One region of the Arthrobacter sp. CMU6 genome, then DNA from elsewhere that is predicted to be linked to it. Evidence: riboswitches for the same ligand, from Rfam matches in the RefSeq annotation. Region 1 holds a riboswitch; each other region holds the start of a gene.
The links. Region 1 has a riboswitch for thiamine pyrophosphate ahead of thiC (phosphomethylpyrimidine synthase ThiC). Riboswitches for the same ligand answer to the same signal wherever they lie in the genome.
Positions count from the first base shown of each region.

Region 2: it holds a riboswitch for thiamine pyrophosphate, as region 1 does, so the genes downstream of both, AC5RWD_RS03415 (ECF transporter S component) here and thiC (phosphomethylpyrimidine synthase ThiC) in region 1, are expected to answer to the same signal.
Region 3: it holds a riboswitch for thiamine pyrophosphate, as region 1 does, so the genes downstream of both, AC5RWD_RS03215 (ECF transporter S component) here and thiC (phosphomethylpyrimidine synthase ThiC) in region 1, are expected to answer to the same signal.

Region 1 is NZ_JBNHFL010000026.1:55,557-58,760, forward strand. It holds gene thiC (phosphomethylpyrimidine synthase ThiC) at 1-1,206, opposite strand, end outside; TPP riboswitch at 1,202-1,309, opposite strand; gene AC5RWD_RS17400 (amidohydrolase family protein) at 1,405-2,487, shown strand; gene AC5RWD_RS17405 (VOC family protein) at 2,566-3,204, shown strand, end outside.
Region 2 is NZ_JBNHFL010000003.1:190,342-193,545, forward strand. It holds gene AC5RWD_RS03405 (transketolase family protein) at 1-150, opposite strand, end outside; gene AC5RWD_RS03410 (transketolase) at 147-1,025, opposite strand; TPP riboswitch at 1,318-1,459, shown strand; gene AC5RWD_RS03415 (ECF transporter S component) at 1,530-2,150, shown strand; gene AC5RWD_RS03420 (ribose-5-phosphate isomerase) at 2,232-2,726, shown strand; gene AC5RWD_RS03425 (6,7-dimethyl-8-ribityllumazine synthase) at 2,888-3,204, shown strand, end outside.
Region 3 is NZ_JBNHFL010000003.1:141,105-144,308, forward strand. It holds gene thiE (thiamine phosphate synthase) at 1-189, opposite strand, end outside; gene thiM (hydroxyethylthiazole kinase) at 186-989, opposite strand; TPP riboswitch at 981-1,077, opposite strand; TPP riboswitch at 1,135-1,244, shown strand; gene AC5RWD_RS03215 (ECF transporter S component) at 1,280-1,909, shown strand; gene AC5RWD_RS03220 (ABC transporter ATP-binding protein) at 1,914-3,204, shown strand, end outside.

The DNA.
Region 1 (3,204 bases):
CCCCGGACCTTCCACCATGACCTGCACGTCGTACTCCCAGGCACGCTGGGTCAGCTCGGCCAGCGTGTCCAGTTCGGCAAACTGCGCGGCGTCGTTGGCATCCGCCGTCGCGCCCGGCCGGAGGCCGTCTCCCAGTGAGAAGGCGACGTCGTACTTCGCGAAGATCTCGCACAGTTCGTCAAAGTGGGTGTACAGGAAGTTTTCCTGGTGGTGGGCAAGGCACCAGCCGGCCATGATCGAGCCGCCGCGGGAAACAATACCGGTCACGCGGTTCGCCGTGAGCGGCACGTACCGCAGCAGCACGCCGGCGTGGATTGTCATGTAGTCCACACCCTGCTCGCACTGTTCGATGACGGTGTCGCGGAAGATTTCCCAGGTGAGTGCGTTCGCTTCGCCGTTGACCTTTTCCAGGGCCTGGTAGATCGGCACCGTGCCGATCGGCACGGGGGAGTTGCGGATGAGCCATTCGCGTGTGGTGTGGATGTCGTCTCCCGTGGACAGGTCCATGACCGTGTCAGCGCCCCACTGGGTGGCCCACTGCAGCTTGTCCACCTCCTCGGCAATGGAGCTGGTGACGGCCGAGTTGCCGATGTTGGCGTTGATTTTCACCAGGAAGGCCTTGCCGATGATCATCGGCTCCGATTCCGGGTGGTTGATGTTGCTGGGGATGATGGCCCGTCCGGCTGCGAGTTCGCTGCGGACCAGTTCCACATCGCAGTTTTCGCGGAGGGCCACGAAACGCATTTCTGGGGTGATGATGCCTTGCCGGGCATAGTGCATCTGCGTCACAGTCTTGCCTTCCACCGCACGGCGGGGCACCGGCTTGGCGCCCTTCCATTCAGCGGAGGCCGCGCCACGGCGCACGGCCGACTTGCCGTCGTCGAGCAGATTCCGTTCACGTCCGTGGTACGTCTCGGTGTCTGCCCGTGCCGCAATCCATTCCGAACGGAACGGCGCGAGGCCCACCACCGGGTCGCTGCCCGGACCCGCCGTGCGGTAAACCCGCAGCGGAGCGTTCTGCTCGCCGTTAGGTGAAGGCTCCAGGGCGATTTCCGTTACCGGAACCCGCAGGCCGTCCCCCTCCAGATACGCCAGTGAATGGGATTTCAGTGACTGCGTGGTACTTCCGGCGGCTTCACTCTGGGCTGCACTGATTTGGGCTGAATCAATTTGGGTAGGGGTCAGCTGTGGTTTCTGGGTGCTCAATTTACTGCTCACTTCCTTCGCCGGCATTACCCGGACAGGTTCAACGGTCGCAGGCTGCACCAGCCTGATCTCAGCCCCTGCAGGGGCACCCGTGTGGTCGTAGACGAAGCTACCACACGCCGGATTGTGCCCGTCTACCGTGAAGCCCGCGCCGGAAAGGTCAGGATCCCGGTGGCGGGAGCCGATTAGGCTGGAAGCATGGCGTACATCATCGAATTCAGCGGACCCGTGCTCACTGCTGCGGACGAGGAACGCCGCGGGCTCTGGGCCGTGGACGGGAAGCTGACGTTCAATCCTCCGGGGCAACGGCCGGACGCCGTCCTGGACGGCTGGGTCCTGCCCGGTTTCGCGGATGCCCACTGCCACATCGGACTGGGCCCGGGCGGTCCTGTGGACGACGACGTCGCGTACCGCCAGGCCATCACGGACCGCGACGCCGGCACTCTCCTTGTCCGGGACGCCGGGGCCGCCAGCGACACCCGGTGGCTCCAGCAGCGCGCCGACATCCCGCGGATCATCAGGGCGGGACGGCACGTGGCCCGGTCCCGCCGGTACCTGAGGAACTTCGCGGTGGAAGTCGAGCCGGAGGGCCTCGTGGAGGCGGTGCGCAAGCAGGCGCGGGAAGGCGACGGCTGGGTCAAGCTGGTGGGGGACTGGATCGACCGGGCCGCCGGCGACCTCGCGCCATCATTCCCGGCCGAAGCCGTGCGGGACGCCGTCCGCGCCGCCCACGACGAAGGGGCGAGGGTCACGGCGCACTGCTTCGGCGAGGACACCCTCGATGACATGCTGGACGCCGGTATCGACTGCATCGAACACGCCACCGGCCTGCTGCCACGGCACATTCCGCGGCTGGTCGACCAGCAGGTGCCGATCGTGCCGACACTCATCAATATCGCCACCTTCCCGGACATCGCCGCCCAGGCCGAGCCGAAGTTTCCGCGGTATGCGGAACACATGCGCGCACTGTGGGACCGCCGTCGCGAGCGCATCCTGGAAGCCTACGAGGCCGGCGTCGACATTTACGCGGGAACGGACGCCGGCAGCGTGATCCGCCACGGCCGTATTGCGGACGAAATCCTCGAACTTCACGCCGCCGGGATTCCGGCGCCGGCGGCGCTGGACGCGGCCTGCTGGCGTGCGCGCCGCTGGCTGGGGGCCGACGGCCTGGCGGAAGGGGCGGCCGCCGACGTCGTAGTCTGCCGGGAGGACCCCCGCGCCGTGCCGGAGACCATCCGGAACCTTGCGAATGTGGTGCTTCGGGGAAAGATCGTGCATTAGGAATAAATTGAAGCTTCAAGTAATTTAGAGATGTAGAGGCCGCCGAAATCCGGTGGTCCGGACATTCGGGAGTATTCAATGACAGCAGCAGACAGCAGCCAGGACTTGCTTCCTGCCGACCTCACCATGGGCACCGTCATGCTCAAGGTGGGCGACATGAAGCTCATGACCGATTACTACCAGCGCGCTCTCGGCCTGGATGTCGTTGCCGAGCAGGACGGCGGCCTCTACCTTGGCCGGCGCACGACGCCGCTGGTGCACCTTGCTCCCGCTCCGGGCCTCACCATTCCCGGCCGGGGCGAGGCCGGACTCTTCCACACGGCGCTCCTGTTCGAAGAACAGTCCTCGCTGGCCGCCACCATTGCCAGCGCGGCCCAGTACGAGCCGCAGTCCTTTGTGGGCAGCGCCGACCATCTGGTGAGCGAGGCGTTCTATTTCACCGACCCCGAAGGCAACGGGATCGAGCTCTACTGGGACCGTCCCCGCGAGGCCTGGTCCTGGGACGGCAAGAATGTAGTCATGGACAGCCTGGCGCTGCCGCCGCAGAAGTACCTCCAGGAGCACCTCACGCAGGAGTCCGTGGAAGGCCAGCGCGGCGCCGACGCGGGGGTGGGGCACGTCCATTTGCAGGTTGGTGACGTCCAGTCCGCCCATGACTTCTACGTCGGCACCCTGGGGTTCGAAAAAACGGCTGGCTGGCACGGCCAGGCCCTCTTT
Region 2 (3,204 bases), on a different contig from region 1:
ACGGAATTTGGTCAGGTTGCTGGAGCCGACTGAGTCGTTGCACACGGCGACGACTCGGTCGTTGGTGCGGGCCAGCTTGATGAGTTCGTCCGCGAAGTCCTGGCGGTTGTCGAACGTGGGTGCGTCGGTCTGCACGGTTGTTGTCGTCATGACAGCTCCTGGAAAGCCTGAAGGGTTTGTTCTTTGGACGGTACTTTGTGATGCCACTCGACGCGGTCTTCAATGAAGGAGACGCCTTTGCCCTTGACGGTGTTGGCGATGATGGCGACGGGGGAACCCGTGGTGGATGGGCTCAGTGCCTCGATGAGTTCGTTGTAGTTGTGGCCGTCGACGATCCGCACTTCCATGCCGAAGGCGGCAAGCCGGGCATCGAGCGGGTCCAGTCCGTTCGTTTCTTCCGTCCGCGCGCCCTGCTGGAGCCGGTTGCGGTCAACGACGAGGGTCAGGTTGTCCAGCTTGTGGTGGGAGGCCGACATCAGCGCCTCCCAGTTGCTGCCTTCCTGCATTTCACCGTCGCCCGTGACGACGAAGACGCGGGTGCCGGTACCCAGCAGCTTGGCACCGATTGCCGTGCCGACGGCCACCGGGAGGCCATGGCCCAGCGGGCCGGTATTCGTTTCGACACCCGGGACCTTCACCCTGTTCGGGTGTCCGTTCAGCGCCGACAGCGGCGCCATGAAGGTGTCCAGTTCTGAGACCGGGAAGAAGCCGCTGTGCGCCAGGGTCGAGTACAGCGCGGCTGCACAGTGGCCCTTGCTGAGGATGAAGTGGTCGCGGTCTTCCTTGCGGTGATCCTCGGGATCGACGTTCATGACAGCGTCAAAAAGCACCGTCAGGATGTCCGTGACGGAGAAGTCTCCACCGATGTGCCCCTGGCCTGAGTCGGAAATCATTTTCAGGATCGAGCGGCGGGTGGTCTGGGCACGCTCGTGCAACTTCTTGGAGCGGAAGTCGGCGTCACCGGCCAACACCTCTTGGCGGAGGGACCGCCAGGATGCGGCCTGGGAAGCATCTGCAGTTAACATTTTGCATATCCATTCAGTAGTGACTGTATGTGAATCCATGTTACCCACCCCACAATTCGAGTGTCAATAGACGGGGTGGAGGACAGGTTCCCAGCGGAGCATCCTCAAGGATCGCCTCAGTGGCAGTGGTAATCGACGCAGGCTGGAGAGTTCTTGCGGCCGGCAGCGTGTGGGCTTGCCGCTCTGCGGGGGCTGGCGACATTCCTAGGGCGTACCGTTGAGCTGACTGGACGCCGCTGTGGTTTCGGACGCACGAACGTGTATAAATGGGACCAGCCCACCAAGGGCAGATTCATTACGACAGGGGAGCGCCGCCGTCGGGCATCACTGGCACAGCCAGGAAGCCGCGGGTGGGCGCTGAGAGTGCGGACAACCGCAGACCCTCGAACCTGATCCGGCTAGTACCGGCGCAAGGGAGTCGAGTTCTCAAAGTGTCCGGCCGCAGGCACCCCAAAGCCAGCAGCCGGGGAGCGCTTTCCCCTCCTGATCCTCAGGAGGACCATCATGACAACAGCAACAGCTAAAAAGTCCGGGTACAACTGGCGCGTGGCCGACATCGTGGTGGCGGCGCTGATCGCCGTCGCCGGAGGTGTCATTTTCTGGGCCTGGTCCCAGGGCGCCAACCTCATCTCCGCACCACTGAACGCGGTCTACCCGCCCCTGACCGGCCTGTACGCCGGCGGCTGGATGATCCCGGCGGTGCTGGGCATGCTCATCATCCGCAAGCCCGGTGCCGCGCTGTTCTGCGAAACGGTGGCAGCCACGGGCGAGCTGATCATGGGTTCGCAGTACGGCACCACGGTGCTGATCTCCGGCGTGCTGCAGGGCCTGGGTGCGGAGCTGGTGTTCGCCGCGTTCCGGTACAAGAAGTTCAACCTGCCCGTCTCGCTGCTGGCGGGTGCCGGCGCCGGGCTGTTCTGCGGCCTGAACGACTCGTTCGCCCCGTGGGGCTGGAACATCGCCTACGCCGCCGGGGACAAGCTGGCTTACATCATCTTCACCGCCATCTCCGGCGCCATCATCGCCGGCGCGCTGTCCTGGATCGCCACCCGCGGTCTGGCCAAGACCGGCGTGCTGAGCTCCTTCGCGTCCCGCAAGGCAGCCACAGAGCCCGTATTTTCCTAAATCCCTGGACCAGCAAGACTTCCCGCCGTACAGCCGGTCGCATCAGAGGGCGCCCGCTCAATTGAACAGGAATCAACAACTGTGACTTCACCCAATGACCTTCCCCGTGTCCATATCGCCACCGACCACGCCGGCATGGAGCTGAGTGCCCACTTGGTCAAACACTTGTCGGAGAAGGGTTATGCCGTCGTGGATCACGGACCCAAGGAATACGATGCTTTGGACGACTACCCGGCGTTCTGCATCACTGCAGCGCAAGCGGTGGTAACGGACCAGGAAGCGGGCGTGCACGCTCTTGGCATCGTCCTGGGCGGTTCCGGGAACGGGGAGCAAATCGCCGCCAACAAGGTCAAGGGGGTGCGGGCAGCCCTCGCTTGGAACCACTCCACCGCCACGCTGGCCCGACAGCACAATGACGCCAATGTCGTGGCAGTGGGCGGACGCCAGCACAGCGTCGAGGAGGCCGCGGCCCTGATCGAAGCCTTCCTGCAGGAACCCTTCAGCAACGACCAGCGCCACATCCGCCGCATCGGAAAAATTGCCTCCTACGAGAACACCGGCGAAGTGGTTGAGTAACTCCTGCTAGACCCTGGCGGTGCCCATGGAAGGGTGCACCGCCAAGAGCTCCTCCGGATCACTGAGTCCGCGTCCCGCCCCGCTGCCTGGACACATATGCGCCGAGGTCAGTATCAGCATGAAAGAATCCTCCAATGACCTCCCAAAGAAAGGAACTACCCTTGTCACCTCTGGACACTTCCTCCTTCCGCGTAGCGATTGTTAGCGCCCAATGGCATGCTGACATCGTTGATCGCGCCGTCGACAGCTTTCAAACGCGGCTCAAGGAACTTGGCATCACCAACGTCGATGTCCACCAAGTGCCCGGGGCCTACGAAATTCCGCTACTCGTCCGACGGCTCGCAGCGTCCGGCCAATACGACGGCATCGCCACCTCTGCCCTCGTAGTTGACGGAGGTATTTACCGCCACGAATTCGTCGCACAAAGTGTCGTGGACGCCCTGATGAGAGTGCAACTGGAAACGGACGTACCGGTATT
Region 3 (3,204 bases), on a different contig from region 1:
AGCGGTACGGAGGACCAGCTCGTACAGGTCGGCGGTGCTCGCGCTTTTTTCACGGACCTGGACGATCCGCACCCCGCCTGCAACAGCCGCCCGGGCAGTCTCCACCACTCCCCTGGGACCGCATAGCTGCGGATCGGTCACCAAATAGATGCCCTCGATGCGCCCGGCCGTCCTGTCCCCGGCGGTCATGAGATATTCATTCGGGAGGAGATCATTTCATCGTTGATACCTGTCAGGGCGTCAAGGAACGCGACGGCGAAAGTGCCCGGGCCGGGGACGCCCTCAGCTGCCGTTTCCGCGGCCACCGTGTATACGGCAGTGGCAGCGGCGGTAGCGGCGAGCTTGTCATCGTTGACGGCGAGAAAGGCCGCGGTGACGGCTCCCAGCGCACAGCCTCCGCCGGTGACTTTGGTCAGATGCGGGTGGCCGTTGCTGATCCTGATGACATCAGTACCATCCGTGATGATGTCGGTTGGCCCCGAGACGGCCAGTATCGACTCGTACCGGCGGGCCAGGCTCTTGGCTGCGTCCAAGGCGGTTTCCGACCCATCCACGGCATCGACGCCGCGTCCGCCCTGCCCCACGCCGGCCAGCGCCAGGACCTCTGAAGCGTTGCCGCGGACCGCCGTCGGGCGGTGATCCAGCAGCTCGGCGGCCAGCGCCGTACGGACCGGCAAAACGCCGACGGCCACCGGATCAAGAACCCAGGGCGTCCCGGATTCGGACGCGCCGTGCACAGCCTTGCGCATGCCCGCCTGCTGTTCTTCGTGAGGGGTGCCCAGATTCACGAGCACTCCCGACGCGACCCGCGCGAACGGTCCTGCCTCGGCGGGGACATCAACCATCGCCGGTGCCGCGCCTAGGGCAAGCAGCACATTGGCGGTGAAATTCGTCACCACGGTATTGGTCAAGCACTGAATCAGTGGTGTTGTTCCCCGGACCCGTTCGAGCATGGTCCAGGCATGGTCAGGCGTCAGGCGAATAGTCATTCGCGACATCCCTTCGCTAGTACTAACTAGATCAGGTTCAACGGGTGTTCTCTCAGCCCTTATCAGCAGGGCACCCCGTGTCACTGAAGCAAACCCTACTCCTAACCGGGGGCTTGCCAAAGAAATGCCCCCCCGGTGTACAGTCAGGTTCGAACACGGGAGTCCGGTGAGCCGGGCTGAGAGGAAGCTTCTCAAGCTTCGACCGTTGAACCTGATCTGGATCATGCCAGCGCAGGGAGAGACAAGACTCTAATCCCGTGCCCTGTTTATTCCTCAGAAAGGGCGCGATAGTGCATCCCCAAACCTCGACCACCCCGGCCCCGACGACGCCTGCCCGAAAACGCGTCCCCTTCACGCTCAAAGACCTCGTGCTGTTGGTTGTTCTCGGTGTGGTTTTCGGCTTCCTCTACTGGGCTTTGGTCCAGGCCTGGACCGGGCTCTCCGTCCTGATGGGTCCCGCCGGAGACCTGGCATCCCATTTCCTGATCGGGGGCTGGCTGCTGGTCGCCCCGATCGCAATAGCCATCATCAGGCGCCCCTTCGCCGGGATCATTGCGGAAATGCTGGCTGCCGGAATCGAGATAATCTTTCTTGGCTCACCCGCTGGCCCGATGCTCTTCCTCGTTGCCGCCATCCAGGGTCTGGGCAGCGAGCTGCCCTTCGCGCTGACCCGCTACAAGTCCTTCAGCTGGAGGATCTACGCGCTTTCCGGGCTGATGGGCGCGGGACTGGTGTTCTTCTTCTCAGCGTTCCGTTTCGGCTGGTACGGCCAGGACCTGTTTGTCATCCGGCTGGCGATCCAGCTGGTCTCGGGGATTGTCCTCGGCGGGCTGCTCGCCCGCATGATCGTGCAGGCTGTCGTAAAGACCGGGGTTGTTGATAATTTCGCGATCGGCCGTGACCGGCTCATCAAGGTCTAAGGCAGTGAAAAGCCCCCGGGTGCCCGCAGTGGTGCTGGAGCACGTCTCCGTTGAATATCCGCACCGTACCGCTCCGGTGCTGCGCAATATCTCCCTGCGGCTCGCTGCAGGTGAACACGCCATCATTTTCGGGCCTTCCGGGGCAGGAAAATCAACGCTGCTGCAGCTGCTTACCGGCGTCATCCCGCACTCGGTGGTAGCGACTTTGACCGGGAACGTCACCGTCTGCGGCCGCCAAACGACGGAAACTGAAGTCGTAGAACTCTCACGCCAGGTCAGTGTCCTGAACCAGGATCCGGAATCGTCGATCTGCCTGCCGGATGTAGAGCAGGAGCTGGCACTGCCGCTGGAAAACCGCGGCGTCGCCCCGCATCTGATTCCTGCACGCATCAGCACCGCCCTGGATGCCGTCAGTGCCCATGCACTCAGGAGCCGCGGAACCGCACGGCTGTCCGGCGGGGAGGGGCAGCGAATCGCCTTGGCAGCAAGCCTAATCGTCGAGCCGGAATTGCTGCTGCTTGACGAGCCGACGTCCATGCTCGATGCCGAGGGTATAGCGTCGGTAAGGGAGGCCATTGCCGACGCGGTTGGCAGGTACGGTCCCGCAGTGGTGCTCGTGGAGCACCGGATCGACGAATTTGCGGGCCCTGCCGGCTTGAGCAGCCTGCCGGAACGAGCGATCGTGCTCAGCGCAGACGGGGACATCCTTGCCGACGGGCCAACGGAAGCCGTCCTGGCACAGGAAGCCCCTGAGCTGCTGGCCGCGGGCTGCTGGCTGCCCTTGGAATCAGAACTGCAGGCTGTATTCGGCGTGCCGGGCGGCCTGGGCTCTCCAGAAGTGCGCGCCGCCTTGCGGGCCCTGGCCGGACCGGAGGCGGCAGCCCTGGACGCCGCCGCGCCAGATGTCACCGCGCCGGAACCGGCGGTAAAACCGGAAACGCAGCCCGGCCGGGGCGAGGTGGTGCTGGCCGCCGAAGGGCTTTGGGTCAGCCGCACAGTACTCCCGGCGAGGCGCCGCGCCCGAAACCTGAGGCGGCATCCGTCCGCTTCAGTTCCGCCGGACGACAATGAAGTGCTGCTCCGAAACATCAACCTTCACCTGTATGCAGGGGAAATTGTCGCAGTGCTCGGCGCCAACGGGGTTGGGAAAACTTCCCTGATGCTCTCTCTGGCCGGACTGCTTGCTCCGGCTGCCGGAGCCGTAACGGGCCAGCGGCCGGGTATGGTCTTCCAGAACCCGGAACACCAGTTCGTATCCACCACGGTCTTGGGCGAGGTCGGCTATGGCGTGGACC